One region of the Thiomonas intermedia genome, then DNA from elsewhere that is predicted to be linked to it. Evidence: riboswitches for the same ligand, from Rfam matches in the RefSeq annotation. Region 1 holds a riboswitch; the other holds the start of a gene.
What was found. A riboswitch is a leader RNA that binds a small molecule or an ion and turns the genes downstream of it on or off. The one in region 1 is predicted to bind S-adenosylhomocysteine.

Region 1 (14,546 bases):
GCCCGCGCCTGCTCCAGAGAGACCAGCGGGGTGACGCGCTTGTTCGCGTGCAGCACACGCACCTTCTCGTAATCGGTTTCGATCTCGGCGATATAGGCCGCAGCCTGCTCGGACAGCAGGTTCTGCGCCACGCCCACGCTGCGCGAGGCGTCGGGCACGTACACCACCGGCCCGTCGTAATGCGGGGCGATCTTCACCGCCGTGTGCACCCGGCTGGTCGTGGCACCGCCGATGAGCAGCGGCATCTTGCGGCTGCGGAAATAGTCGTCGCGCTGCATCTCCGCGGCCACATGCTGCATCTCCTCGAGGCTGGGGGTGATGAGGCCGGACAGCCCGATGATGTCGGCGCATTCCTCGCGCGCCTTGGCCAGAATGTCCTTGGCGGGCACCATCACGCCCATGTTCACCACTTCGAAGTTGTTGCACTGGAGCACCACGGTGACGATGTTTTTGCCGATGTCGTGCACGTCGCCCTTCACCGTGGCGATCACGATCTTGCCCTTGGCCCGCACATCGCAGCCCGCGGCCTGCATCTCCAGCTTCTCGGCTTCGATATAGGGCAGCAGATGCGCCACGGCCTGCTTCATCACCCGCGCACTTTTCACCACCTGCGGGAGGAACATCTTGCCCGCGCCGAACAGGTCGCCCACCACATTCATGCCGTCCATCAGCGGGCCTTCGATGACGTGCAGCGGCCGCCCGCCTTCGGCACGCAAGGCCTGCCAGACTTCCTCGGTATCGTCGACGATGAAGTCGGTGATGCCATGGACCAGCGCATGGCTCAGGCGTTGACGCACCGGCAGTTCGCGCCAGGCCAGGCGGGCGGTGTCGTCCTTGGCCGCGCCCCTCACCGCTTCGGCCACTTCGAGCAGGCGCTCGGTGGCATCGGTGCGGCGGTTGAGCACGACGTCTTCCACGCGCTCGCGCAAGGACGGGTCGAGGTCGTCGTAGACCCCGATCATGCCGGCGTTGACGATGCCCATGTCCATTCCGGCCTGAATGGCGTGGTACAGAAACACGGTGTGGATGGCCTCGCGCACCGGCTCGTTGCCGCGAAAGCTGAACGAGACATTGGAGACCCCTCCCGACACCTTGGCGCCCGGCAGGTTCGACTTGATCCAGCGCGTGGCCTCGATGAAATCGACGGCGTAGTTGTTGTGTTCCTCGATGCCGGTGGCGATGGCGAAGATGTTGGGATCGAAGATGATGTCTTCCGGCGGAAAGCCGACCCGCTCCACCAGCAGACGGTAAGCCCGTTCGCAGATCTGTGTCTTGCGGGCGAAGGTGTCGGCCTGCCCCTGTTCGTCAAACGCCATGACCACGGTGGCCGCGCCATAGCGGCGCAGCAGACGGGCCTGGCGCAAAAATTCGGCCTCGCCCTCTTTCATGGAGATGGAATTCACCACCGCCTTGCCCTGCACGCAGCGCAGCCCGGCCTCGATGACCTCCCACTTGGAGCTGTCGATCATCAACGGCACGCGGGCAATGTCGGGCTCGCTCGCCATCAGGTTGAGGAAGCGCACCATCGCGGCCTTGCTGTCGAGCATGGCCTCGTCCATGTTGACGTCGATGATCTGCGCGCCGTTCTCCACTTGCTGGCGCGCCACGGCCAGGGCCTTGTCGTATTCGCCAGCGAGAATCATGCGGGCAAAGACCTTGGAGCCCGTCACGTTGGTGCGCTCGCCAATGTTGACGAACAGCGAGCCGGGGCTAACGACAAGCGGCTCCAGGCCTGAGAGTTGCAAAGGGGGCAGGGCGGGAGGAGTGGCGTCGTGGGACATGGTGATCTCAAGGGGAGTCGGCCTTCGCCACCGCGCAGGTGAAAGAAGGGATGAGCGCCGTTGAGACCCCCAAGCCTGACGCCCGGCGCACATTCGGCGACAGGCGCTGCAACGCTCCTTGGGAAGCCTTATTGTAAAGAAGCGCGCGTGCCCAGGGCATCGGCCCTACCATGTGGCGGTACCCCGCTTTTTGCCATGCCCGCCCTCCCTCCTTCCCAACAGACCGTCCATGCGACCTGGGCGCCGCGCATCGCGCAGTTGCTGTTGCGACAGCCCGGCCATCGCCTCACCGCCGAAGACGCCGTGCTCATCGCCGACCAGATGCAGGTGCGCTGGATGCAGGCGGGCACGCGCTTCATCCAGCAAGACGACGACACGCACGATGGCACCATCCTGATGCTGCTTTACGGCGAGGTCAGCGTGGAGAAAGCCCCGCTGCACCAGGGCGACAGTCTGGTGGTTTCCATCGCCAAGGCCGGGCAGATGTTTGGAGAAATGGGTGTTTTGCTCGATGCGCCTCGCAGTGCGAGCTGTGTGGCCTATTCCGACGTGGCGCTGGCCGAACTCAGCCGCGAGGCCCTGGAGCGCCTGGTGATCGACCACCCGGCGGCGGCGGCGCGGCTGGCGCTGGGCATCGCCAGCCGTCTGGCCGAGCATCTGCGCGACACGTCGAACAAGCTCAGTTCGATGTCGCGCCTGGTCAGCGCCATGCATCCGGCCATCCGCTCGCAGATGTTGGGGCCCAGATCCGGCTTCTCCCCCAGCCAGCTCGACGACCCTTCTCAGGGCTGAACGGCGTTGTCTAAAGCCGTCCGACGGCTTCGGCGGCCAGCCAGCTCACCACGCTGGCGAGCAGGAACACCAGAAATCCGATATGGCTTTCCATGCCCAGCCGCTCGGTGAAGAACCGACGCAGGCCATAGACGGCGAAAGGATAGATGACGACGGAGACGAAAAATCCTAACAAGGCGCGCTTCCTGAAAAAGCCGCCGCTCGCGGTGAACGGCGGGCCATGGCGCCTATTGTGTCGTCCCGGGCGTGTCAGAGGTGTGTGCGGCTGTAAAAGCGCGCTGATAAACGAAAACCGAGGCCGGAGGCGCGTTGCGCCAGGCCAGGCCCGAGCGGTGCACATGCAGCCCGAGTTCCTCGCGCAAGGCGCGTGAAACGGGGCTGGCATGCCCGTAGGTGAACTGGATAAAGCAGCCTCCGGGACGCAGCACCGAAAACGCCTCGCTCAGAATCGAGCGCTGCATGGTGCGCGGCATGGACAGCAGCCCCAGCCCGCTGATGACGGCGTCGGCCGGGCCCTCGGCCAGATAGCCCGAGGACTGGGCCGTGGTGCGCAAGGCGCACGCATCGGCCTGGATGATCTGAAGCTCTGGAAAACGCTGACGCAGCAGACCATGCAGCGAGGCGTCGCGCTCGACCACCAGCAGGTTGGCGCGGTGCACGCCGTGATCGACCAGTGCGCGGGTGAAGGCTCCCGTACCCGCACCGAGCTCGATCACGCGCTGCTGCGCCGGATTGCTGTCGGGCAACAGGGCCAGCGGTTTGAGCATTTTCTGGCTGAGCTGCCGCCCCGAGGGCAGCACCGCGGCCACGCCCATCGGGTCGCGGGCCCAGGCGCTCAGAAAGGTGCGGATCTGCTGCGCAGCGCGTACGCGGGAAACGGATGGGGTTGGTGTGGAGCTCATGCGGATGCAGGACAATTCCTCGGTTTGAAACCCATGTCGTACAAAGCCAGGCAACCCCGCGCCGAAGCGCCAGAACGGCCAGACGGATTGCACGCACACATTGAAGCCGGTTAGGACCGGTCTTGGGCTGTCTCCCTGCTGTTTTTTGATTGTGGATGCCGCAACTGAGCGCAACCTTAGCATGAACCCCGATCCCTTCGAACGCCCCGAACCGCCCGCGCTGAACTGGCATTGGCAGGGTCGGCAGGACTATCTGCCGACCTGGGACGCCATGCGCGCGCTGACCGAAACCCGCACCGCGGCGACGCCCGACCAGCTCTGGGGCGTGGAGCACCCGCCCGTGTTCACCCAGGGCCAGGCGGGTCGCCCGGAGCATCTGCTCGCGGCGCATGAAGTGCCGGTCGTGCAGACCGACCGGGGCGGGCAGATCACCTATCACGGCCCAGGCCAGGCGGTCATCTACCTGCTGCTCGACATTCGCCGACGTCACTGGATGGTGCGCGAGACCGTGCAGCGCATCGAGGAGGCGGTGATCCGCACCCTGGCGCGATGGGACATCGTCGGTCTGCGCCATCCTGGCGCACCGGGCATCTACCTCGCTTCGGGCGAGAAGATCTCGGCCCTCGGGCTCAAGGTGCGCAATGGCTGTACCTATCACGGGGTTGCCATCAACGTGGCCATGGATCTGCAGCCGTTCGGCTGGATCAACCCCTGCGGCTTTCCCGGACTTCGCACCCTCGACATGGCCAGTCTGGGCGTGCACGCCACCGTGGAGCAGGTCGCATGCGCCTTCGCCGAGGAATTCGGGCTGCTCTGGCAGACGCCGGGCGCCGGGCCTACCATGCGCGTCTGAGCCTCAATTTTCGCCTGCCGAGCCCTTACAGATGACCCCGCCCACCCCCCCTCTTGCCGACCCCACGATCAAACAGAAGGGGCAGGCCAAGACCGCTCGCATTCCCATCAAGATCGTGCCCGCGAGCGCCGCGCCGCTGCGCAAGCCCGACTGGATCCGCGTCAAGGCGGCGGCGCCTTCCTCGCAGTTCTATGCCATCAAAGGCCTGCTGCGGGAGCACAAACTGGTGACCGTGTGCGAAGAGGCCAGTTGCCCCAACATCGGTGAATGCTTCGGCAAGGGCACGGCGACCTTCATGATCATGGGCGACAAGTGCACCCGCCGCTGCCCGTTCTGCGACGTCGGTCACGGCCGCCCCGACCCGCTCGACTCCGAAGAGCCCGGCCATCTGGCCCGGGCCATCGCCGCCATGCGGCTGCGTTATGTGGTCATCACCAGCGTGGACCGTGACGATCTGCGCGATGGTGGCGCCCAGCACTTCGTCGACTGCATCCAGACCACGCGCGCGCTGTCGCCCAGCACGCAGATCGAGGTGCTCGTCCCCGATTTCCGCGGCCGGCTCGACAAGGCGCTCGATCTGTTCGCCGCCGGCCTGCCCGACGTGATGAATCACAACCTCGAAACCGTGCCGCGCCTCTACAAACAGGCCCGTCCCGGCGCCGATTACGCCCATTCCCTCAAACTGCTGGCCGATTTCAAGACGCGCTACCCGGGCATACCCACCAAGAGCGGGCTGATGGTCGGCCTGGGTGAAACCGATGATGAAATCCTCGACGTGATGCGCGACATGCGCACGCATGGCATCGACATGCTCACCATCGGCCAGTATCTCGCGCCCACCGGGCACCACCTGCCCGTGGCGCGTTATGTGCACCCCGACACCTTCGCCATGTTCGAGCGCGAGGCGATGGCCATGGGTTTCACCCACGCGGCCGTGGGCGCCATGGTCCGATCTTCGTACCACGCCGATCAGCAGGCGCATGCCGCCGGCCTCTGAGGTCGTGGCTTTGCGCCAGCGCACCTTGCGCCGCCTGGGTTGCGGCGACAATCGGTGCCGACTGTTCCGCATCCTTTTGGAGATCGCCTGATGAAGTTTCCCGCCTATGCGCTTGGCCTGTCCGGGCTCATTCCGTTCATCGCGCTGGGTTTGGCCGCCTGGGTTGCGCCCGAGACCTCGCTGACCGCCGTGGTGGTGATCCAGGCGCAGTATGCCGCGGCCGTCCTGGCGTTTCTCGGCGCGCTGTATTGGGGTGCCGCGTTGGCCCAGCCGGAGGGACAGGTCCAGCGCCCCTGGCTGTTGCTGGGCTGGGGCGTGGTGCTGCCCTTGTGGGCCTGGCGCATGACCTGGGCGTCGAACTGGGTCTACGGCATGAGCGGGCTGTTCATCGGCCTGGCCGTCGCCTACGGGGCCGATGTGATGCTGCGCCGGCAGTTGCCGTGGCCAGCGTGGTTCCTGCAACTGCGTCTGTGGCTCACCCTGGGCTCGCTGTTCGGTCTGGGATTGACCCTGGTGCGTCTCTACACCCTCAAGCCCGCGGGCTGAAACGGGTCACTCGGCCGTGGCCGAGGCGGCGCAGGCCGCGCACAGGCCCTGTACTTCAAGACGCGCGTGCCGGGTGACAAAACCCGTGGCCGCCACGGCCTGGGCGATGGCGGCGTCCATCGGCGCGTTGTGCAATTCCTGCACCTGGCCGCAGCGCTCGCAAAGCAGCAGGTGCGCGGCATGTGGCTGGTCCGGATGGTTGCAGCTGACAAAGGCGTTCAGGCTGTCGACGCGGTGGACCAGCCCTTGTTCCAGCAGGAAGTCGAGCGCGCGGTACACCGTGGGCGGCTTGGCGGCGTGATCCTCGGTGGACAACTGGGCCAGCAGGTCGTACGCCTTCACGGCCTCGGGGCGCGACTGCACCAGTTCCAGCACCCGGCGCCGAAGCGGCGTGAGGCGCACGCCGCGCGCGGCGCATAAGGCTTCGGCCTGCGACAAGGTGTTCTGCGCGGGATGGGAAGGGGGTGCGTGATGGCGATGGGCAGTCATGCGCGCAAGTATGCAACAAGGCGGCAGAGCGCAGGTCGGGCGGGCGTGATTCAGAGGGCAGATGCCGGGGTGGCAAGGTGGGGCGGCTCAAGGTCCATCGAGATGGCCAGGTGCACGCGGTTGCGTCCGGCGGATTTGGCTTCGTAAAGCGCCCGGTCGGCGCGGATGAGCAGATCGTCGAAGGCCTTGTCGGCCGACGCGGCCTGGGCCACGCCGATGCTGACCGTGAAGCTCGGGGCCTCGATGTCCAGCGTCCAGGTGGCCACATGCTGTCGCAGTCGCTCGGCCGCAGCCTGTGCCGATGTCAGCTCGGTCTGTGGCAGAAAAACCAGAAACTCCTCGCCGCCCATGCGGGCCACATGGTCGCTGGGCCGCGTGCCGTCCTGCAGCCGCGTGGCCAGGGCCTTGAGCACCTGATCGCCGACGGCGTGGCCGTGTTCGTCATTGATGCGCTTGAAGTGATCGACGTCGATCATCAGGACGCAGAACGGCAGATCCTTCTGGCGGTAGGACGCCCATTCGCGTTCCAGCAACTGCTGCGCGGCACGCCGGTTGAGCAGGCCCGTGAGGTTGTCGCGCAGCGCGAGATCGCGCAGGCGGCGCACCAGGCGCGCCATCAGCATGCCGCCGTACACGAGGCTGAGAAACGACATGATCACCAGCATGGCCAGCACGAGGGATTCGTTGACGGGATCCGGGCTGCGATACTCCGGCGCGGCTGCATGGCCCAAGAAGACCGCGAGGCCGCGCCAGATCAGTCCGGCGCACAGCAGCAGGGTCGGCATATGCAGCCCCCAGGTGAGGGGCGCGCCGAATTCCGCCGTCATGGGCGCATGCACGCCCCAGACGGCCCGCGCGGCGATCCAGGCGGTGAACAGGCAGACCACGGCGACGCGCCAGTGATCCAGCTCGGCGTCTGATCCGTAGACCAGCAGGCTGATCGCGGCCAGGGCGAGGGTGAGCGTCTGTTCCACGGCATGCGTCGGGCGTTCGAAAAACAGGGCGGCCGCGTGGCGCCCGGCCGCTGCGGAAAGCACCAGCAGGAAATCGGCGATCGAGTGGCCCAGCAGATCGGGCAGAACGCCGCGCAGCGCCAGCAGCGTGACCGAGGCGGCTCCGATGCCGCAAAACAAGGCCCAAAAGCGGGCGCTCCTTCCTGCTTGCCCCGCCAGCCGCTCGATGGCCAGCCAGGCTGCGGCAAAAATGCTCTGCTGCACGGCTACGGCGAGCAGCAGCCATTGGACGGTAGTGAGGCTGAAAGGCATGGGCGTTTCGGACGGCAATGCGCAGGAAGGCCTGTACGCGGCTCATTTTGCATGGCCTGGCCGACCCGACACGCTTTCCCGCAGGGGGTGGGTCGGGAACTGTGGGGTTTTGCCCGCACACTGTCGCAATTCAGCCTTCCTAACGACAAAGCCGCCCAAGGCGGCTTTGTGGTGCCGAAGCGCCTTCCCGGTTCAGCCCACTCAGGCCAGGGCTTCGTACAGGGGCAGGGTGAGGAAGTCGGTGAAGTCCGCGCCGGTGGCCATGGTCTCGAAAATCTGCGCGGCTTTGTCGAACTGGCCTTCGGCTCCGCTGGCTTTCACCTTGGCAAGTTCCTCGGGGATGAGGGCACGGACCATGTCGGAAGTGACCTTGCGGCCGTCGTCGAGCACGCCTTTGGGCGACTGGATCCATTGCCACACCTGGCTGCGGGAGATTTCGGCGGTGGCCGCGTCTTCCATCAGGTTGTGGATGGGCACCGCGCCGCTGCCCGACAGCCAGGCGCCGAGGTAGTGGATGCCGACGTTGATGTTGTTGCGCAACCCGGCCTCGGTGATGGGCGCCTCGGGGCGGAAATCCAGCAGGTCGCTGCCCGCGACGGTGATGTCGTCGCGGGTCTTGGCGATCTGGTTGGGTTTGTCGCCCAGCACGGCGACGAATTCCTCCATCGCCACCTGCACCAGTCCCGGGTGCGCCACCCAGCCGCCGTCGTAGCCGTCGGTAGCGTCACGGCGCTTGTCCATGCGGATGCCCTCCATGGCCTTGGCGTTTTTCTCGGGATCGTTCTTGATGGGGATGAGCGCGCTCATGCCGCCGATGGCTGGCGCCTGGCGCCTGTGGCAGGTCTTGAGCAGCAGCAGGGCGTAGGCGCGCATGAAGGGCACCGTCATGGTGATCTGCGAGCGGTCGGCCAGACAGAAGCTGCGGTCCACCTTGAATTTCTTGATGGCGCTGAAGATGTAGTCCCAGCGGCCGGCGTTCAGCCCGGCGCTGTGTTCGCGCAGTTCGTAGAGGATCTCGTCCATCTCGAAGGCGGCCAGAATGGTCTCGATCAGCACCGTGGCGCGGATGGTGCCCTGCGGCAGGCCGAGGGTGTCCTGCGCCAGCACGAACACATCGTTCCACAGCCGCGCTTCCAGGTGACTCTCCATCTTGGGCAGATAGAAGAAGGGCCCGGCGCCGCGGGCGACCTGCTCGCGCGCGTTGTGGAAGAAGAACAGACCGAAATCGAACAGGCTGCCGCTCACGCGCTGACCGTCCACCAGCATGTGCTTCTCATCGAGGTGCCAGCCCCGAGGGCGCACCTGCAGGGTGGCGATGGTGTCGCCCAGGGCGTAGGTCTTGCCGTTCTGCTCCAGCCGGATGGTGCGGCGGATGGCGTCGAAGAGATTGATCTGCCCCTCGATCTGGTTGTCCCAGTTCGGCGTGTTGGCGTCCTCGAAGTCGGCCATATAGCTGTCGGCGCCGGAGTTGAACGCGTTGATGATCATCTTGCGATCGACCGGGCCGGTAATCTCCACGCGGCGGCGCTCCAGGGCCTTGGGCAGGGGGGCGATGGTCCAGCTGCCGTCGCGCACGGTCTGGGTCTCGGCGAGAAAGTCGGGCCGCTCGCCGGCATCGAGCCGGGCGGTGCGGGCCTTGCGCGCCGCCAGCAGCGCCTGGCGGCGGGGCTCGAAGGCGTGGTGCAGTTTGGCGACGAAGGCCAGCGCCTCGGGCGTGAGGATGCGGTCGAATCCGGGCTGGAGGGATGCGGTCAGGGTGACGCCCTGCGGGGCGTTGAGGGAATTCATGGGGGCGATCTCCGTAAATGTGGACGAGGGCTTGCGTCTGCCGCGTCGCCACGGATTGCGCGGCGCGTCGGCAAACGCCCATCTTTTTGAGATGCCCAGAGTTTATGCTGCACCGCAATCGTTTGACAGCATGGCGTTAACCCTCTTCGTTTTGGCGATGTCAGGATGTCGTCAGGGATGGAATGCGGCAATGCAGCATCGCGCATGAGGGGGCGCCCGGCGGTCTGTCGCACAATCAAGGTTCATGACTTTTTCCGGGGCAATACGCTGCGGCTATGGACAAACTCAAACAGCTGGAGACTTTTGTCGCGGTGGCGACGCGCGGGAGTTTGACGGCCGCCGCGCAGGTCGAAGGGGTTGCGCCGGCCATCATCGGCCGCCGCATTGATGCGCTGGAAGCCCGTCTGGGCGTCAAACTGCTGCTGCGCACCACGCGGCGCATCAGCCTGACCGACGAGGGCAGCGCCTTTCTCGAAGACTGCCAGCGCCTGCTGGCTGAATTGCAGAACGCCGAGGCCAGCGTGAGCGCGGGCGGGGTCAAGGCCAGCGGTCATCTGCGCATCACGGCGCCGGCGGGCTTCGGCCGTCGCCATATCGCGCCGCTGATCCCCGGTTTTCTCGATCAACATCCCGAGGTGAGTCTCTCGCTCGACCTGACCGATCGTCTGGTCGATCTGGTCAACGAAGGCTACGACTGCGCGGTGCGTGTGGGCGATCTGGCCGATTCCTCGCTGGTCAGCCTGCGTCTTGCGGACAATCGGCGCGTCTGCGTGGCGGCGCCGGGCTATCTGCAGCGACACGGCACCCCGGCCGCGCCCGCCGATCTTGCGCGCCACCAGTGTCTGGCGTATTCGTCGGTGAGCAGCCAGCCGCGCGGCTGGATGTTCCAGGCCGACGGCGAGACCATGCATGTGCGGGTGACCGGGCGCATGGACTGCACCGATGGCGCCGTGCTGCACCAATGGTGTCTCGAAGGCCGGGGCATCGCCTGGCGTTCGTTATGGGAAGTCGGGATGAGTCTGCAGGACGGCAAGCTCGTCGCCATCCTCGAAGACTTTGCCGCGCCGCCCAATGGCATCTTCGCGGTGTTCACCCAGCGCAAGCATCAGCCCTTGCGGCTGCGCCTGTGGCTGGACTATCTGAAGCTGCACTTCACCCAGCGGGCGACCATGCAGACGGCCAGCTGAGCGTCAGGCCTGCTGGGCCAGCAGGCGGTCGATGAGCTGGTGGAGTTCGGCAAAGTTGGGGCTGCCGACATACTGCTTGACGATGTGGCCCGACTTGTCGATGAGAAAGCTCGTCGGCGTCAGGCGCACATCCTTGAAGGCCTTGGCCGTCTGCCCGCTGGCGTCGTAGGCCACGGTGAAGGGAAGCTGGCGCTGTTGCGCGAAATGCCGCACAAAGCTCGGATTGTCGTAGCTCATCGCCACGGCCACGAGGTCGAAGCCCTTGGGATTGAGCGCGTCGTAGGTCTTGACCATATCGGGCATTTCACCCACGCAGGTGGTGCAGCTCGTCGCCCAGAAATTCACCAGAACCACCTTGCCGCGGTACGACGAGAGATCGACGGTCTTGCCGTCGAGCAGGCTGAAGCTGGCATTCGGCGCCGCGGGTTTCTGGTCCATCGCCGACCAGCCCAGGTAGCCGCCAACAGCCAAGATGGCCAGAACGATGACGACGAGCAGCGATTTGGGCAGGGATTTCATGGGGAGCCTACAAAGGACATTCGAGGGTTCTGCGACGGACGGATTTTAGGCCGCATCGTCCATGACGCGCGCCACCCTGCCGACAGCACGGCAATTCAGGTCATTCAGCGCCGCCATGGGGGTGAAGCCGCGGCATCAATAAGGCAACTGCACCGGCCGACCCAGAGCCCAGTTGCGCTGCCAGTCGGACTGGTAGTGGGCGGCCAGGTCGGGGGCGTTCCAGACCACCAGCACATTCTCGGCGTTGCGATGCGCCGCCGAGTAGGTGTAGTTGAAGCTGCCGGTCTGCACGGTGCGGCCGTCGATCACCATGTATTTGTCGTGGAAGATCGGATAGACGTCGATCGAGCGCACCGCGATGCCCGCGTTCAACAAGATGCCCAGGGCGTGTTGCGCGTAGCGGGCTTCCTCCTTGAAGTTGCCCTTCCAGTCCACCAGCACCTGAACGTCCACGCCGCGCCTTTTCGCCTGCACCAGGGCCCGTGCAACGTCCGACGAGGTGAACAGATAGGCCGCCATCTGGATGCGCGAGTGGGCCTGCGCAATGGTGCGCAGCACCAGCGCGAGCGCGCCGCCGGACGGTGAAAAGCCGCTGGAGACAGCGCTGGTCGCGGCATCGACAGGCGGCAAGACCGTTTGTGCCTGCGCGGGCAGGACGCCGCTCAGGCCGAAGAGCGCCAGGGTGAGCATCAGTCCCAGAGACCGGGCGCGGGATCGCAAAGCATTCATGAGGGGTCAAGGCATCAAAAAGCCCGGCATCGCCGGGCTTGGTTCAACGAGCCGAAACAGGGGTAGGCCAGGCCTTCCGCCGTGCGGTCGGGTCTTACTTCAGGTGAGCGCCGACCAGCTTGGTCATCTCGAACATGCTGACCTGATCCTTGCCGAAGATCGGCTTGAGCTTGGCGTCGGCGTTGATCATGCGCTTGTTCGCGGCGTCCTGCAGATTGTGCTTTTTGATGTATTCCCACAGCTTCTTCACCACTTCGGTGCGCGGCAGCGGGGTGGTGCCCACGACGGCAGCCAGATGGGCCGAAGGGGTGAGCGGTTTCATGAACGCCGCGCTGGGTTGACGGGTGGTTTTGGCGGCGGTCGCTTTTTTTGCCGCGGGTTTTGCAGTGGCCATATTGATTGCACTCCGAGAGGTTGAGCTTGTTATCCACTGGCGCGTCAGCTGGCCCGAGGGGTTGCTGCGCGCCGTGCAGATTCACCGTTGTCATGGATGGCGGGCCGGAGGTTCCGGCCCGCGGAATGATTGAGCCAATCCGAACCTGCTGGTTGGGCATGACTGCGCCCCGATCGGCGCCACCGTGCAGGAGGATCAAACTCAAACAGGCGCATATTAAGCCGAGCGCAGGCGCTTCCGACGTGCACTGCGCTTTTTTTTTGCGTTTGGGGCCCGGTTTTGTGGCATCGCCGGCGAGGCTGGATCTTGAGCTGCGGCAGCAGATGAGGTCACTTTTGCTTACACTGAATCGGCCGATTGGCATCGTCCCGTCTTTCGTTCCACTCAGCCAGGAGTCTGTTTCATGAACCCAGCCTCATTGCATCCCCGAAAAATCTTTGCCGCCGTGTTTGCCTGCGGTCTTTTGGCCAGCGTGCCGGCGCACGCGCAGTTTGCCAAGCCGCAAGACGCGGTGAAGTACCGTCAGTCGGCGTTCACCGTGATGGCGGCGAGTTTCGGCCGCATCGGCGCCATGGTGCAGGGCAAGGCGCCGTTCGACGCCAAGGCCGCACTGCAGAACGCCGAAGTCGTGGCGTTCATGTCGCATCTGCCCTGGCAGGCCTTCGGTCCGGGCACCGAGCTGCCCGACTCGCATGCAAAGCCTGAAATCTGGAAAGAGATTGACAAGTTCAAGGCCGATGCCGACAAGCTGCAGCAACTCACGCCCAAGCTGGTGGCGGCCGCGAAGACCGGTAAGCTCGACGAGATCAAGGTGGTGTTCGGCGAAACCGCCAAGACCTGCAAGTCCTGCCACGACGCGTTCCGCGAAGAGCTCTGACAGCCTTGCACCCGCGCGCAAACCCGCCGTCGGCGGGTTTGTTTTTTTCAGAGGTCCAGCGTGCCCGCGATGAGTGATTGCACCTCGCCGCCAACCCAGACCTTCCCGGCCGGATCGCGCTGAATGTGCACGCGTCCGGCGCGTCCCAGCTTCGCGCCCTGAGCGGCGACATACTGCGCGGGCAGGACGCCCTGGCCGATCAGCCATTGCGCCAGGCTGGCGTTGAGGCTGCCGGTCACGGGGTCTTCGGGCACGCTCAGCGCTGAGACGAAGCCGCGTGCTTCGATTGCGGCGTCCCCTCCCGGAGTGTGCGGGCCTGCCATGCCGACATTCACGCCCAGGCGCTTGAGCGCGGCATGGTCGGGCTCCACTGCGAGCACGCGCGCGGCGCTGCGCAGCCAGAGGCAGAACCAGCGCGGCCCGTTGTCCAGCCAGGCGCTGCGTTGAATGTCGTCGAGCCCCAGGCCTAGGGCCTGGGCCACGTTGTCCAGCAAACCGGGTTCGATGGGGAGCTCGCGCATTGGCGGCGCGGCAAAGGCGAGTTGCTGCGCGCCGGATGCCTCAGGCGCCACGACGCGTACCTCCACCAGACCGACGCCGCATTGCTGGATCACCACGCCATCGCGTCTGGGCCGGCCGCCCAGTTGCAGCCACGCGGCGCAACTGCCCAAGGTGGGGTGGCCGGCGAAGGGCAGCTCTCCTCCTGGTGTGAAGATGCGCACGCCGTAGTCGGCCTCAGGCGCGCTGGGTTTGAGCAGAAACGTGGTTTCCGACAGCCCGAGCCAGCAGGCGATGGATTGCATGGTGGCCGTATCCAGATCGTCGGCCTGGTCCACCACGGCCAGGGGATTGCCGCGCAGCGGCGCGGGGGCGAAGACATCAAGCTGCAAGAACGGATGGGTCATGGTGCGGGCGGGTCTGGGTCTGCGAAAAGACGGCGCCAAGATGCGCGATGGCGGTGTCGATCTGTTCGGGCGTGGCCGTGGCGTAAGACAGTCGCAGGGTGTTGCGCGGGGCCGTGCCCGCTGCATAGAACGCCGCACCCGGCACATAGGCCACTTTGCGCGCCAGGGCCAGCGGCAGCAGCGCGGTGGCGTCGGCGCCTTCCGGCAGCGACAGCCAGATGAACATGCCGCCCCGCGGTGTTTCCCAGCGCACGGCATCGGGCATGTGGCGGGACAGGGCGGCGAGCATGGCGTCGCGTTGGCCTTGGTAGAGCGCGCGGATGCGGGGCAACTGAGCCTCCAGCACGCCACCTTCCAGTACCTTGAGCACCAGGCGCTGCGTCAGACTCGAGGTCTGCAGGTCGGCGGCCTGACGGGCCAGCGTCAGCTTGGCGATCACCTCAGGCGGGGCGTGGATGTAGCCGAGGCGCAGTCCGGGTGACAGCATCTTGGAGAAGGTGCCCAGCAGAATGCTCTGGCCGG
Region 2 (14,546 bases), 1.2 Mb from region 1:
TGGTCGGGAACTTGGCGCTGTAGTCGCGGCCTTGCTGCGCAACTTTCACCGCCACAGCGCGGGCGATGGATTTGTAGCTCAGGGCAACGGCGCCATCGGGGTCGGCGACCACCGTGGGTCGGCCGCTGTCGGCCTGCTCGCGGATGCGGATGTCCAGCGGCAGACCGCCGAGATAGTCCACGCCGAAATCGCGGCTCATCGTCTCGCCCCCGCCCGCGCCGAAGATGTGTTCGACATGGCCGCAGTTCGTGCACACATGCATCGCCATGTTTTCGACAATGCCCAGAATGGGCACGCCCACCTTCTCGAACATCTTCAGGCCCTTGCGCGCATCGAGCAGCGCGATGTCCTGCGGTGTGGTGACGATGATGGCGCCGGTCAGCGGCACGCGCTGGCTCAGCGTCAGTTGAATATCGCCGGTGCCCGGCGGCATGTCCACGATGAGATAGTCGAGATCCTGCCACGCCGTCTGCCGCAGCAGTTGTTCCAGCGCCTGCGTGGCCATCGGGCCGCGCCAGATCATGGGGTTGTCGGCTTCGATCAGCAGACCGATGGACATGACCTGCACGCCGTAGTTCTCCAGCGGCTCCATGCTCTGCCCATCGCGGCTCTGCGGCTGACCGCTCACACCCATCATCATGGGCTGCGACGGGCCGTAGATGTCGGCATCGAGCAGGCCGACGCGCGCGCCCTCGCTGGCCAGCGCCAGCGCCAGATTGGCGGCCGTGGTGCTCTTGCCCACGCCGCCCTTGCCCGAGGCGACGGCGATGATGTTTTTCACTTCGGGCAGGGGCTTGAGCCCGCGCTGCACCGCATGCGACACCACGCGGCTGCGCACCGCCACCGAGACGTTCTGCACGCCGTCCACGGCGCGCAGGGTGGCGATGGCCTGCTTCTGCAGATCGGCATGCAGACTGCGCGCGGGATAGCCGAGCTCGATGTCCAACGACACCTCGCCGCCTTCCACGCGCAGATTCTTGATGGCCTTTTCCGATGCCAGGGTTTGACCGGTTTGCGGGTCCAGCAGGGTTTGCAGGGCGGCATGAACCGCGGCTTCGAGTGATGAGGACATGATGAATCAGGGAGCGGAATGTCTGGGAACCGGCAGTTTAGGCCCGACCGTGCGGAGGCGAAGCCCCAGGCCGCGCAGCCCTTTTGATGCGCAGCGACAATACGGCCTTCCCTTCTGAAAATCACACCGGGGCGCCCTCCAAGTTTCTCACCCTCCCGGGGCCAGACGCGCCGCGTCGAGTCTGGAGACGCTCCCATTGCCCATGCCCGCGCACACCACAGACCCCGCCGCAACGACCGCGGCGCACCCGCCTCTTTCGCGACATTTCATCGGCTTCATGGCCTTGGCCTGCGGCATTTCCGTGGCCAACATCTATTACGCCCAGCCGCTGCTTGAGCAGTTCGCGCAGCACTTCCACACCACGGTGGCCGGCGTGGCCGCCGTGCCTTCGGCCACACAGATCGGCTATGCCGCCGGGTTGATGCTGCTCGGCCCGCTGGGCGACCGGCATGCGCGGCACCGGGTGATCCTGATCATGGCGGGGCTGCTCGTCCCGGCGCTGATCGGTGCCGCGCTGGCGCCCAGCGTGACCGTTCTGGCGCTGGCCTCGTTCGCCATCGGCATGCTCTCCAGTATTGCGCAGCAGATCATTCCGATGGTGGCCCATCTGGCGCCGCCACAGGCGCGCGGCAAGGCCATCGGCCTGGTGATGAGCGGGCTGCTCGTGGGCATTCTGGGCGGCCGGGTGTTGGCCGGCGGCATTGCTTCGCTGCTCGACTGGCAAGCGGTGTTCTTCTTCGCCACCGTTGTGAACATCGGCATGGGGCTCATGCTCTGGCGGGTGCTGCCACGCCTGCCCGTGGACCCGCATGCCGCGGGGCAGAGCTATGCGGCGCTGCTGGGCTCGACCCTCAGACAATTCAGCCGCTACCGGGATCTGCGCTTCGCCGGCCTCACCGGGGGGCTGTTCTTCGCCAGTTTCAGCGTGTTCTGGGTCGGGCTGACGCCGCTGCTGCAAAGTCCGGCCTACGGATTCGGTCCGGCCGTGGTGGGCGCTTTCGGCATTCTGGGCATCATGGGCGCCACGGTGGCACCGATTTCCGGCCGTTACTCCGACCGGCCGGGCGGTCCGCGCCGCGTGCTGTTCGTCGCCATCGCGGTCACGCTGCTGTCTTGGGCCTTGTTCGCGCCGGGCACGCTGGGCCTGTGGTGGCTGATCGCCGGGGTGCTGGTGCTCGACGCCGGCGTGCAAGGCGCGCAGATCGCGAATCAAACCCGCATCTATGCGCTCGACGCGGCCGCGCGCAGCCGCATCAACGCCGTGTACATGACGCTTTATTTCATCGGCGGCTCGGTCGGCTCGTTCGTCGCCAGCCATGCCTGGACGGCCGGTGGCTGGCCCGCCGTGACCGCGGCGGGCGCCGGCTTCGCGCTGGCGGCGCTGCTGCTGCATGCCGCCAGCGGTCCGCGCCAGGCCGCTTAACGTCCCAGATCGTCGAGCACCGCCAGTGTGGCTTCGGCCTGGTTCAGGGTGTAGAAGTGCAGGCCTGGAGCACCGCTGGCCATCAGCTCTTCGCACAGGCTGCTCACCACCTCGCGGCCGAAGGCGCGGATGGACTCGCGGTCGTCGCCGTAGCTCTGCAGACGCAGCCGCACCCAACGCGGAATCTCGGCGCCGCACACTTCGGAGAAGCGCAGGAGCTGGCTGGAATTGGTGATGGGCATGATGCCCGGCACCACCGGCACGTCGAGGCCGAGGGCCCGCACGTCATCGACAAAACGGCGATAGGCCGCTGCGCTGTAGAAGTATTGCGTGATGGCCGAGTTCGCCCCGGCGCGGACTTTCTCGGCGAAATGCTGCAGATCGTCGAGCGGGCTCCTGGCCTGCGGATGCATCTCGGGATAGGCGGCCACTTCGATGTGAAACGCGCCGCCCATCTCGGCGCGGATGAAGGCCACCAGATCGCGGGCATGGTGGAACTCGCCACCCATGCCGTAGCCCGAAGGCAGATCGCCGCGCAGCGCCACAAGGCGCTTGACGCCCGCAGCCTGAAAGTCGCGCAGATGCCCGCGCACCGACTCGCGGCTGGCGCCGATGCAAGACAGGTGCGGCGCGGCGTCCACGCCTTCGGCGAGGATGTCGCGCACCGTCTGCAGCGTGCCTTCCTGGGTGGAGCCGCCGGCCCCGAAAGTGACGGAACAGAACTCGGGCCGGCGCGCATACAGGCGCTGCCGCACGGCCCGGAGTTTGTCCGCGCCCTCGGGCGTCTTGGGCGGAAAGAACTCGAAGCTGAGACTGAGCGAGGGTGTGGAGACCATGCGCATCAGTACCGGTAATGGGCCGACTTGTACGGGCCGTCCTTGGGCACATTGATGTAGGCCGCCTGCTGGTCGGTCAGCGTGGTGAGCTGCACATTGAGGGTGCTGAGCTGCAGCCGCGCGACATGCTCGTCGAGGTGCTTGGGCAGGGTGTAGACGCCCACGGGGTAGTCGCCGGTCTTGGCAAACAGCTCGATCTGCGCCAGGGTCTGGTTGGCGAAGCTGGAGCTCATCACATAGCTGGGGTGGCCGGTGCCGCAGCCCAGGTTCACCAGGCGGCCCTTGGCCAGCAGGATGATGCGTTTGCCATCGGGAAAGATGACGTGATCGACCTGCGGCTTGATCTCTTCCCACTGGTATTTCTCGATGCCCGCGACGTCGATCTCGTTGTCGAAGTGGCCGATATTGCAGACGATGGCCTGGTTCTTCATGCGGGCCATGTGATCGTGGGTGATGACGTGGTAGTTGCCGGTGGCGGTGACGAAGATGTCGGCCTTGTCGCAGGCATCGTCCATGGTGACCACGCGATAGCCTTCCATCGCGGCCTGCAGGGCGCAGATCGGGTCGACCTCGGTCACCCACACCTGGGCGCTGAGCGCGCGCAGCGCCTGTGCCGAGCCCTTGCCCACGTCGCCATAACCGGCGACCACGGCGATCTTGCCCGCCACCATCACATCGGTGGCGCGCTTGATGCCGTCCACCAGGCTTTCACGGCAGCCATAGAGGTTGTCGAACTTGCTCTTGGTCACGCTGTCGTTGACGTTGATCGCGGGAAACTTCAGCTCGCCGCGCTGGTGCATCTGGTAGAGGCGATGCACGCCGGTGGTGGTTTCCTCGGTCACACCCTTGATATGCGCCAGGCGGGTGGAATACCACTTGCCATCGACCGCCAATTTGGCCTTGATGGCGGCAAACAGCACCCGCTCCTCTTCACTGGTCGGGTGGTTGAGCACGGCGGCATCGGCTTCGGCGCGCGCGCCCAGATGCAGCAGCAAGGTGGCATCGCCGCCGTCGTCGAGAATCATGTTGGAGTAGCCGCCATCCGTCCAGTCGAAGATGCGGTGGGTGTAGTCCCAGTAATCTTCGAGCGACTCGCCCTTGACCGCGAACACCGGCGTGCCGGTGGCGGCAATGGCGGCGGCCGCATGGTCTTGCGTGGAAAAAATATTGCACGAGGCCCAGCGCACCTGCGCGCCCAGGGCCTGCAAAGTCTCGATCAGCACGGCCGTCTGGATGGTCATGTGCAGACTGCCGGTGATGCGCGCGCCGCGCAACGGCTGGCGGGCGGCGTATTCCTCGCGGATGGCCATGAGCGCGGGCATCTCGCTCTCGGCAATGGCGATCTCGCGGCGGCCCCAGTCGGCCAGTCCGATGTCGGCAATACAGAAATCGGAAAAATTCTTCAAATCGACCACAGCGTTCATACAAACTCCGAACAAAGTGGCCGGGAACGGATGCGCACCGCATCCCGCGCCCGGCACGGGTTGGGTGAGCGCCGTTGAAGGAAAGCCGCCCGCAAGGAGAAGCGGCCTGCGATCAAAGCCCCGAGCCTGGCGACGGCAGCGATGAACTCGCTCCGTGCGTTGCAACGCTCCTCGGGAACCGCGCCATTCTATGGGTTTGCCGCAGGTTTGCCACGCCCGCTCGACGCCCCATAAGATGACCGTGCAAGCTCCGCCCGCCACCTTCGCCCCTCGCCATGCGCCTTTCATCGCACCGCTTTTCCGTCCCATGCCCAGGCGGGCTGCGGCCGCTGTTGCTGTGCGGTCTGCTGCTGGCTGGGTTGCCCTGGGCGCAGGCCGGAGCGCCCAGCCCGCCACCGCCGGCCCTGTTGCTGGCCGAAACCGCGCCAAGCCAGCTCGATCCGGCCCGCTACTGGGTCAGCGAAAAGCTCGACGGCGTGCGCGCCTTCTGGGACGGCCGGGTGCTGCGCTTTCGCAGCGGCAACCCGGTGCCCGCGCCGGCGTGGTTCACCGCTGCGCTGCCCTCGCAGCCACTGGACGGCGAGCTGTGGATCGCGCGCGAGCGCTTCGAACAGGTTTCAGGCATCGTGCGCAGCGACCCGCCCGACGACCGCGACTGGAAGCAGGTGCGCTACATGGTGTTCGAGCTGCCCAATGCCCCCGGCAGCTTCACCGATCGTCTCGCCCGCATGCGCGCTCTGGTGGAACAGGCACAGGTGCCCTGGCTGCGCATGGTTCCGCAGTTTCGCGTGTCCAACTCTGCCGAGCTGAAACGGCATCTCGACACCATCGTGAACGATGGCGGCGAGGGTCTGATGCTGCACCGTGCCGATGCGCCCTACCGTACAGGCCGTCAGGACGTACTGCTCAAGCTCAAGCCCTGGCAGGACGCCGAAGCCACCGTCATCGGCTACACACGCGGCAAGGGGAAATACGAGGGAATGATCGGGGCGCTCAATATGCGGATGCCCGACGGCAAGACCTTCCGCATCGGCTCCGGCCTGAGCGACGCACTGCGCCGCAACCCGCCGCCCATCGGCACCCTCGTCACCTACCGCTACCAGGCCCTCACGGGCTCGGGCCTTCCGCGTTTCGCGCGCTATCTGCGCGTGCGCCCGCCCGAGTAAGGAGTCATGTCGTCTGGTTTGGTTCGGGCTGCGCTACACGCGCGACGCCAGCGCCAGACGCAGCCCCAGGCCGACAAACACCACGCCCGTCAACCGCCGCACCCAGAGCGCCAATCGCTGCATGCGCCCCATGCGATGGCGCGCCCGCGCCGCCACCCAGGCCACGCCCAGGTTGAACAGCGTGCCGTTGACGGTAAACACCACGCCGAGCAACAGAAATGCCCAGCCCTGCCCGTGGGTCGACGGCCCGACGAACTGCGGCAGAAAGGCGAGGAAGAACAACACGATCTTCGGGTTGAGCACATTGGTCAGTACGCCTTGCCAGAACACGGCCCGCAGGGGCGCTGCGGACAGAGGCGCGGCAATCGCCTGCGTCCCCTGCGGCCCCAGCGCCGACGTTTTGGCGCGCAGCAGGCCGATGCCCAGCCAGACCAGATAGAACGCACCCAGCCACTTCACCACACTGAACGCCAGATCCGATGCGGCAATCAGTGCCGACAGCCCCACCGCGGCCCCGGTGACGTGAACCAGACAGCCCGCCCCCACGCCAAGCGCCGCCATCACCCCGGCTTTCGCCCCCTGCCCCGCGCTGCGCGACACGATGAACAACATATCCGCGCCAGGGGTCATATTGAGCAGCAGGCCCGAGAGCAGAAACAAGGCGAAGTGGTGGATGTCGGACATGAGCGGCAAGCTCCGGTGGCAATGACTCAATGAGTTTGGGAAGACGAACTCAGGCTACATCGGGCTACAACCAGCGCGACCGCTTGAGCCCGTAGTACAGCCCGCCGCACAAACCCAGGGTGAACACGATCAGCGCCGGATAGGACCATCGCCAATCCAGTTCGGGCATGTGATGGAAGTTCATGCCGAACCAGCCCGTGAGCAGCGTGGGCACGGCCAGCAGCGCGGCCCAGCCGGCCAGACGCTTGACCACTTCGTTCTGCTCCAGCGTCACGAGAGAGACCGAGACGTTCATCGCCGCCGAGAGCATCTCGCGCAGTGCGCCCACCGTGTCGTTGATGCGGCTGGCATGGTCGTTCACATCGCGGAAGTAAGGCCGCACGGCCTCGGGCATCACGTCGCCCGGCAGACGCTGAAGCTGCGCCAGCACGTCTTGCAAGGGCGCCACCGCCAGTCGCAGGCGGGTGAGCTCGCGCTGCATCGCGTACAGCCGCTTTAGCGTGCCGCGCCGCCATTGGCGCGCGAAGATCTCGCCCTCCAGTTCCTCCAACTCGGCCCGATAAGCCTCGACGATGGGCAGATAACCATCGACGATGGCATCGAGCACCGCATACAACGCATACCCCGGTCCCTGCGCCAGCAGCGCCGGCGTCTGCTCGGCATTGCGGCGCACCGTCGTATAGCCGGACGAATCGCCATGCCGGATGGTGAGGATGTAGTTGCGGCCCATGAAGACATGCGTCTCGCCGAACCGCACATGCACGCCGCTGCGCGAGGCTGTGCGCGCCACGACAAAAAGCGATTCGCCATAGGCCTCCAGCTTGGGGCGCTGGTGCGCCTTGCCGGCATCTTCCACCGCCAGCGGGTGCAGGCCGAACTCCTGCTGCATCTGCGCCAGCAAGGCCGCATCGGGTTCGTACAGCCCCACCCAGAGAAACCTGTCGGCCTCGGCCAGGGTATCGCTGATCGCCTCCAGCGCGATATCGCCCACCCGCCGTCCGCTGCGGTCATAGGCCACACAGGCACGGACGGGGTTTTCGGCGTTGGCAGTGTCAGACGGTGGCATAGGTAGGTTCATGCATTGGCCCAAAGCGGCCGAGCCGCCAGCGGCGAAATAGAGAGATTTTGCATTGCCGAACAAAACAACATGGTGGAGCGAAAAGACCGCATGCACGAGGTCATGCAATGGATTGCCACGCTACGGAAACTCGGGATGCCGCACGGCCTGAGCTGGTGTGAGGATGCACAATCCGATTGGTGGCCGATTCACCCCCAACAGGTCTTGATCGACGGTGACCAGCCATAAGGCCTTCGCCACTTCGGCGGCGTGAATAAACGCATCGTCGTCGGGATCGCGGCTAAACGTCTGTGCAGCTAGACCCCTAAACTTGCAAATTTGGTCAGACATCCGGTCCCTGGTCTTTCCAGTCCTCTGGCACGACGATCTTCGCGTCAATGTTCGCGTGCTCCTTGAGGAGATACAACAAATTGCTGCCTGCCAGAAGTTCCATCGGCTTGCCGTTTGCGAACTCAAACGCTGCCTTGCCGTAGCCGCTCGTCGTTACCAGGATACCCTTGGAGGCACCCTCGTTCTGCATCGTGCCGAACAGATCGCGTACCGCGCTCACCCCGACAGTGTTCTTGTACCGCTTGGCTTGGATGACCACCTTGCCACCAAAGATCGGCCGTGGGTCGAACGCCACGCAATCTACCCCGCCATCGCGCGAGGGCTGGGTTTGCCGCGTCTCAAGGCCCATTGCCTGGAATAGGTTGGTGATCAGCGATTCGAACTCGCCAGGAGTGAGATCCATAAGATTGGGCCGTTGATCCAACGTCGAAAGCACATCGCCTTCTTCGATAAAGCGCGGATCCGACATGTTCAACTCGAGCACGGGACGGACCGGCGCCAACTCGGCCGCGCTCTTTGACACGGAAGCATTCAAAGCCTTTAGACAGGCAGCAGGCTCGACATGTGCCAAGTCGATGTCGCGGAAGGCGTCACGGGTAGTCCGGACGGTCACGATGCATGGATGGATGGGCTTGCCATTCCCGGGATCGATAGCATGCACGTAGCCATTGAAGACAATGGTGTCGATGTAGCCGCGCGAATCCGACTGAAAGACCTCGTGGATCGACCGCAATGCAGTTTGCGCCACAACATCGGTGTACAGTGCGCGGCGCTGACTCTCCGGCCGAGCGCTCTCCGCGAAGGTATCCGACGTCCTAACGTACTTCACGGACTTCAGCTTCGGGATCAGGGCGTCATACGCGGGCAGGTCATAGGCCACGATTAGCTGTTTTGATTCGGGCTGATATTCGGCTTGCACCTCTTGCGGGAAGCCATCCGGGTACGGGCTACTTCCGAGGACCGTGATGAAGTACGAGGCCACGGCATCCGGATCGCCTTTCGAGAACGCTTCGCGCAACTGCTCGACGGCTTTGTTGTGCTCGTCTGCCTTACGCTCGGCGCGCTTCACAATTTGTTCGTGCTCGTCCTGCCGTCGCTTCAGCGCTCTTTGGCGCTCGTCCTCATTCGTCCGAAACTCTCGCAAGACTTGCGCGTAGGTCTGCTTCGCCGCTTCACGTCGCTTTTCGTATGCACCCTTTACCCAGGGCAAGAGGGCTGCCACACCCTTGGGCTTTGCCGGCTCATAGGCAGCCCATCGCGGTTCCCGGGACGTCGAGACGAGATCGCTCAAGTCCAGCGCGGCATACGTTGGTGTCACCCGCAATTTCGCAAAATCGATCGTCGGGTCGCGGCGCAGTCCGGCGGGAAGAAGCTGCCTGAGCGATTGCACGCAGTGTTCGACCTGCTCGTTCTGACTTTCGGCCTCAGCCAGCTTGGACTCGATGTAGAGCCGCTTTCGCTCCTTCTCATCCGCCTTGGCGGCACGCTCATAGGCCCGCTGCGCCCGTTCCGCTTCCCGGACTGCACGCAATTGAACACGATGTTGCATTTCCATTTCGCGCTGCTGTGCTCTGGCGGATCGCTCCATTTCCCGCACAAGTCGATTCATGCCGTTCAAGAACCCTCGGGCCATAATTCCCTCGATTGTTTGCAGATTGGGGGCCAATATGAGATCCGTCTTCGATACAAGCCCTTCCCCGCACCCGGCTTGATCAGTCTTTCTCCCCTTCCAGCCGCAGCATCTCCGCGCCCTCACCCATGGAAATCAGTCCGGTCTTGGCATAGATGCCCAGCTTGGCGCGCGTGTCGGTGATGTCGAGGTTGCGCATGGTCAGCTGGCCGATGCGGTCCAGCGGGCTGAACGGCGCGTCTTCCACCTTTTCCATGCTCAGGCGCTCGGGCGCGTAGGTCAGGTTGGGCGATTCGGTGTTGAGGATCGAGTAGTCGTTGCCGCGGCGCAGCTCCAGCGTCACTTCGCCAGTCACGGCGCGGGCCACCCAGCGCTGGGCGGTTTCGCGCAGCATGATGGACTGCGGGTCGAACCAGCGGCCCTGGTACAGCAGGCGGCCGAGCTTGAGGCCGTTGATGCGGTACTGCTCGATGGTGTCTTCGTTGTGGATGCCGGTGACCAGGCGCTCGTAGGCGATGTGCAGCAGCGCCATGCCGGGGGCTTCGTAGATGCCGCGGCTCTTGGCCTCGATGATGCGGTTCTCAATCTGGTCGCTCATGCCCAGGCCATGGCGGCCGCCGATTTCGTTGGCTTTGAGGAACAGGTCCACCGGTGAGTCGAAGGTCTGGCCGTTCAGGGCGACCGGCTGGCCTTCTTCGAAGCGGATGGTGATTTCTTCGGCCTTGACTTCGACCTCGGGCTTCCAGAACGCCACGCCCATGATGGGGTTGACGATGCGGATGCCGCTGTTGAGGTGCTCCAGGTCCTTGGCTTCGTGCGTGGCGCCGAGCATGTTGCTGTCGGTGCTGTAGGCCTTCTCGACCGACATCTTGTAGTCGAAGCCGTTGGCAATGAGGAACTCGCTCATTTCCTTGCGGCCGCCCAGCTCGTCGATGAAGCGCTGGTCCAGCCAGGGCTTGTAGATCTTCAGGCTCGGGTTGGTCAGCAGGCCGTAGCGGTAGAAACGCTCGATGTCGTTGCCTTTGAAGGTGCTGCCGTCGCCCCAGATGTGGACGTCGTCTTCCTTCATGGCGGCCACCAGCATGGTGCCGGTGACGGCGCGGCCCAGCGGGGTGGTGTTGAAGTAGGTGATGCCGCCGGTGCTGATGTGGAAGGCGCCGCACTGGATGGCGGCGATGCCTTCGTGTGCCAGTTGCAGGCGGCAGTCCACCAGGCGGGCTTTTTCAGCGCCGTAGGCCATGGCCTTGCGCGGGATCTCTTCGTAGTCGCTTTCGTCGGGCTGGCCGAGGTTGGCGGTGTAGGCGTAGGGCAGGGCGCCCTTCTGCTTCATCCACAGCAGCGCGGCAGAGGTGTCCAGGCCGCCGGAGAAGGCGATGCCGACTTTTTGCCCGGTGGGCAGGTTTTGCAGGATGGTGGCCATAAGCGTTGCTCCCCGATCAGCCGAAGTAGCAGATGTAGTGATAGGCGGTTTCGCCTTCGGCCACGCGGATGTCGAATTGGGTGTTGCCGGGGACGCTGAACTTGTCGCCCACGCCTGCGCGCTGCCAAGTGTCGGTGCCGGGCAGACGATACTCGCACGCCCCGGCCACGCCTTCCATGATTTCAGGCGCCCCGGTGCCAAAAGTGAGGGTCGCGGGCAGAATCACGCCGACAGACGCCTTGCGGCCGTCGGCCAGGGTGATGCTGTGGCTGACGCACTTGCCATCGAAATAGACATTGGCCTTGGGGTTGACGGCGGCGCCGTCGATCTGGGTGGTGCTCATGGGTGGGCGGGAACGCGGGGAAAGGGAAGCAATTATTCTAGAGAGCCAGGCAGCCCTTGCCCCCCGATTAGGCTCCATCCATGACTTTGCGCACCTTCTACCCGCCCATCGAACCCTTCAAGACCGGTCTGCTCGACACCGGCGATGGCCACCAGATCTACTGGGAGCTGAGTGGCAACCCCCAGGGCAAGCCCGCCGTCTTTCTGCACGGCGGACCGGGCTCGGGCTGTTCGCCGGACCACCGCCGTCTGTTCGATCCCCAGCGGTATTGCGTGCTGCTGTTCGACCAGCGCGGTTGTGGACGATCGACCCCGCACGCCTCGCTGGAGAACAACACGACCTGGCATCTGGTCGCCGACATCGAACGGCTGCGCACCCTGCTGGGCGTGGATCGCTGGCTGGTGTTCGGCGGCTCGTGGGGCAGCACCCTGGCCCTGGCCTATGCCCAGGCACACACCGCACGGGTCTCGGCCCTGGTCTTGCGGGGCATCTTCACCCTGCGGCGCGAGGAGCTGCTGTGGTTCTACCAGGAAGGCGCGTCCTGGCTGTTTCCCGATCTGTGGGAAGGTTTCCTGGCGCCCATTCCCGAAGCCGAGCGCGGCGATCTGATCGGCGCCTATCGCAAACGGCTGACGGGCGACGACCCCGAGGCGCAACTGGCCTGCGCCCGCGCCTGGAGCGTGTGGGAAGGCCAGACCATCCGCCTGCTGCCCGACGCAGCCAACGCGCAGATGCATGCGCAGGATGCGTTCTCGCTCGCGTTTGCGCGCATCGAGAACCACTACTTCGTGCACCAAGGGTGGATGGACGAAGGCCAGTTGCTGCGCGACGCAGGCAAGCTGGCCGAGGTGCCCGGCGTCATCGTGCAGGGCCGGTACGACGCCTGCACCCCGGTTCGCACCGCCTGGGATCTGCACCGCGCCTGGCCGCAGGCCGATTTCCAGCTCGTGCCCGACGCCGGTCACGCCTACAACGAGCCGGGCATTCTTTCGCGCCTGATCGAGGCGACGGACCGATTTGCAGCAGGTTGAGGCGGGCGAAGGGCCGCTTCGGCCCTCTGCACTCTATCGGCTCTCTGGCCTTCGCCTCGTCTTTACGCCGTCGCGGCGGCCTGCAGTGCGCCCAGGCCGGCGTCGTCGCGCAGCCTGGCGGCCTTATCGGTGGCCTCCCAGCTGAACTCGGGTTCGTCGCGGCCGAAGTGGCCGTAGGCGGCGGTCTTGGCGTAGATGGGGCGGCGCAGATCGAGCATTTCGATGATGCCGCGCGGTCGCAGGTCGAAGTGGCGGCGCACCAGTTGTTCGAGCTTGGCGTCGTCGATCACGCCGGTGCCCTGCGTCGTCACCATGATGCTGGTGGGCTGGGCCACGCCGATGGCATAGGAAATCTGCACCAGGCACTTCTTGGCCAGGCCCGCGGCCACGATGTTCTTGGCCACATGGCGCGCGGCATAGGCGGCCGAGCGGTCGACCTTGGTCGGGTCTTTGCCGCTGAAAGCGCCGCCGCCGTGGGGTGCCGCGCCGCCGTAGGTGTCCACGATGATCTTGCGTCCCGTCAGCCCGCAGTCGCCCTGCGGGCCGCCGACCACGAAGCGGCCGGTCGGGTTGATCAGATACTTCACCTCGCCGCGCATGAATTCGGCAGGCAGCACGGGCTTGATGATGTGCTCGATGACCGCCTCGCGCAGATCGGCCAGCGCGATGTCGGGCGCGTGCTGGGTGGACAGCACCACGGTGTCGATGGCCACGGGATAGCCGTTCTCGTAGCGAAAGGTGATCTGGCTCTTGGCGTCCGGGCGCAGCCAGGGCAGACGGCCATCGCGGCGAAGCTGGCTCTGGCGCTCGACCAGGCGGTGCGCGTAATAGATCGGCGCGGGCATGAGCTCGGGGGTTTCGTCGCAGGCATAGCCGAACATCAGCCCCTGGTCGCCGGCGCCGATGTCGAGCTCGTCGTCATGCGCCTTGTTCACGCCCTGGGCGATGTCGGGGCTTTGCTTGTCGTAGGCGACGAGCACGGCGCAGCTCTTGTGATCGATGCCGAAGTCGGCGTCGTCGTAGCCGATGCGCTTGAGCGTGTCGCGTGCCACCTGGATGTAATCGACCACGGCGTTGGTGGTGATTTCGCCGGCCAGCACGATGAGGCCGGTGTTGGCCAGGGTTTCGGCCGCGACTCGCGACATCGGGTCCTGCGCCAGATTGGCGTCGAGGATGGCGTCGGAAATCTGATCGGCCACCTTGTCGGGATGGCCTTCGGAGACAGATTCGGACGTAAACAGGAAGGGGTTTGCCATGACGGACCTTTCTTCAAACGGTTGGATCGACGCCACCGTTTGGGTCTCGCACGGCGACGCTTTAGCGGACATCTCAGCAGCAAATCCTTAGGGTCTGCCGCGCTGCCACCCCGCAAGTTGTCATTAACTCGGTGGCACTGCGGCTCATTCTATGCCTGCACATGCCTGCTCGCGCTTCGTAACATGGCACCCTTTGAACTGCAGGGAAATCCTCCATCGTGCTGCTTCGCGTCTTCCGCTGGCTGTCTGTTCTGCCCCTGAGCCTGCTCCAGGCGCTGGGGGCGGCGCTCGGCCTGGTGGTTTACGCCGCGTCGGGCGTCTACCGCCAGCGGCTGCGCGCGCATCTGCGCCAGGCGGGCTATGCGCCGCGGCAACTGGCCCTCAAGGCCGCCGCGCAGGCCGGGCGCATGGTCGGCGAGCTGCCCGTGGTCTGGTTCCGGCGCGGCGCGGCCACACCGGCGCATCAGGTCCGGGTGATCGGCAAGGAGCATGTCGATGCCGTGCGCGCCGAGGGCTTTGGCGTGCTGTACCTGACGCCGCACCTGGGATGTTTTGAAATCTCGGCGCAGGTGGCGGCGCTGTGGGGGCCGATCACGGTCATGTTCCGCCCGCCGCGCAAGCGCGCCCTGCTGCCGCTGGCGCTGGCGTCGCGCCAGCGTCAAAACCTGGCCACCGCACCGGCGAATCTGGCCGGGGTACGCCAATTGCTGCGCGCCCTGCGCACCGGTGAGGCGGTCGGCCTGCTGCCGGATCAGGCGCCGGGCCGCGGCGAAGGCGTATGGGCGGATTTTTTCGGCCGTCCGGCCTTCACCATGACCTTGCCGGCACGGCTGGTGCAACTGGGCCATGCGCG

Region 2: it holds a riboswitch for S-adenosylhomocysteine, as region 1 does, so the genes downstream of both, ahcY (adenosylhomocysteinase) here and metH (methionine synthase) in region 1, are expected to answer to the same signal.

What each region holds. Positions count from the first base shown of each region.
Region 1 covers NZ_CP020046.1:1,379,848-1,394,393, reverse strand. The annotation lists gene metH (methionine synthase) at 1-1,781, opposite strand, end outside; S-adenosyl-L-homocysteine riboswitch at 1,827-1,907, opposite strand; gene BVH73_RS06560 (Crp/Fnr family transcriptional regulator) at 1,977-2,573, shown strand; gene BVH73_RS15925 (hypothetical protein) at 2,584-2,748, opposite strand; gene BVH73_RS06555 (class I SAM-dependent methyltransferase) at 2,801-3,475, opposite strand; gene lipB (lipoyl(octanoyl) transferase LipB) at 3,657-4,328, shown strand; gene lipA (lipoyl synthase) at 4,360-5,325, shown strand; gene BVH73_RS06540 (DUF3429 domain-containing protein) at 5,416-5,871, shown strand; gene BVH73_RS06535 (transcriptional repressor) at 5,878-6,360, opposite strand; gene BVH73_RS06530 (GGDEF domain-containing protein) at 6,411-7,625, opposite strand; gene aceB (malate synthase A) at 7,827-9,413, opposite strand; gene BVH73_RS15715 (hypothetical protein) at 9,412-9,621, shown strand; gene BVH73_RS06520 (LysR family transcriptional regulator) at 9,689-10,600, shown strand; gene BVH73_RS06515 (peroxiredoxin family protein) at 10,604-11,119, opposite strand; gene BVH73_RS06510 (phospholipase D family nuclease) at 11,255-11,848, opposite strand; gene BVH73_RS06505 (SWIB/MDM2 domain-containing protein) at 11,943-12,242, opposite strand; gene BVH73_RS06500 (c-type cytochrome) at 12,646-13,119, shown strand; gene BVH73_RS06495 (PhzF family phenazine biosynthesis protein) at 13,167-14,024, opposite strand; gene BVH73_RS06490 (aminotransferase-like domain-containing protein) at 13,999-14,546, opposite strand, start outside.
Region 2 covers NZ_CP020046.1:2,621,002-2,635,547, reverse strand. The annotation lists gene apbC (iron-sulfur cluster carrier protein ApbC) at 1-1,072, opposite strand, end outside; gene BVH73_RS12340 (MFS transporter) at 1,275-2,495, shown strand; gene metF (methylenetetrahydrofolate reductase [NAD(P)H]) at 2,492-3,337, opposite strand; gene ahcY (adenosylhomocysteinase) at 3,337-4,755, opposite strand; S-adenosyl-L-homocysteine riboswitch at 4,815-4,934, opposite strand; gene BVH73_RS12325 (DNA ligase) at 5,031-5,921, shown strand; gene BVH73_RS12320 (LysE family translocator) at 5,955-6,605, opposite strand; gene corA (magnesium/cobalt transporter CorA) at 6,670-7,671, opposite strand; gene BVH73_RS12305 (restriction endonuclease) at 8,006-9,568, opposite strand; gene argG (argininosuccinate synthase) at 9,726-11,063, opposite strand; gene ppnP (pyrimidine/purine nucleoside phosphorylase) at 11,080-11,406, opposite strand; gene pip (prolyl aminopeptidase) at 11,487-12,437, shown strand; gene metK (methionine adenosyltransferase) at 12,500-13,693, opposite strand; gene BVH73_RS12280 (lysophospholipid acyltransferase family protein) at 13,912-14,546, shown strand, end outside.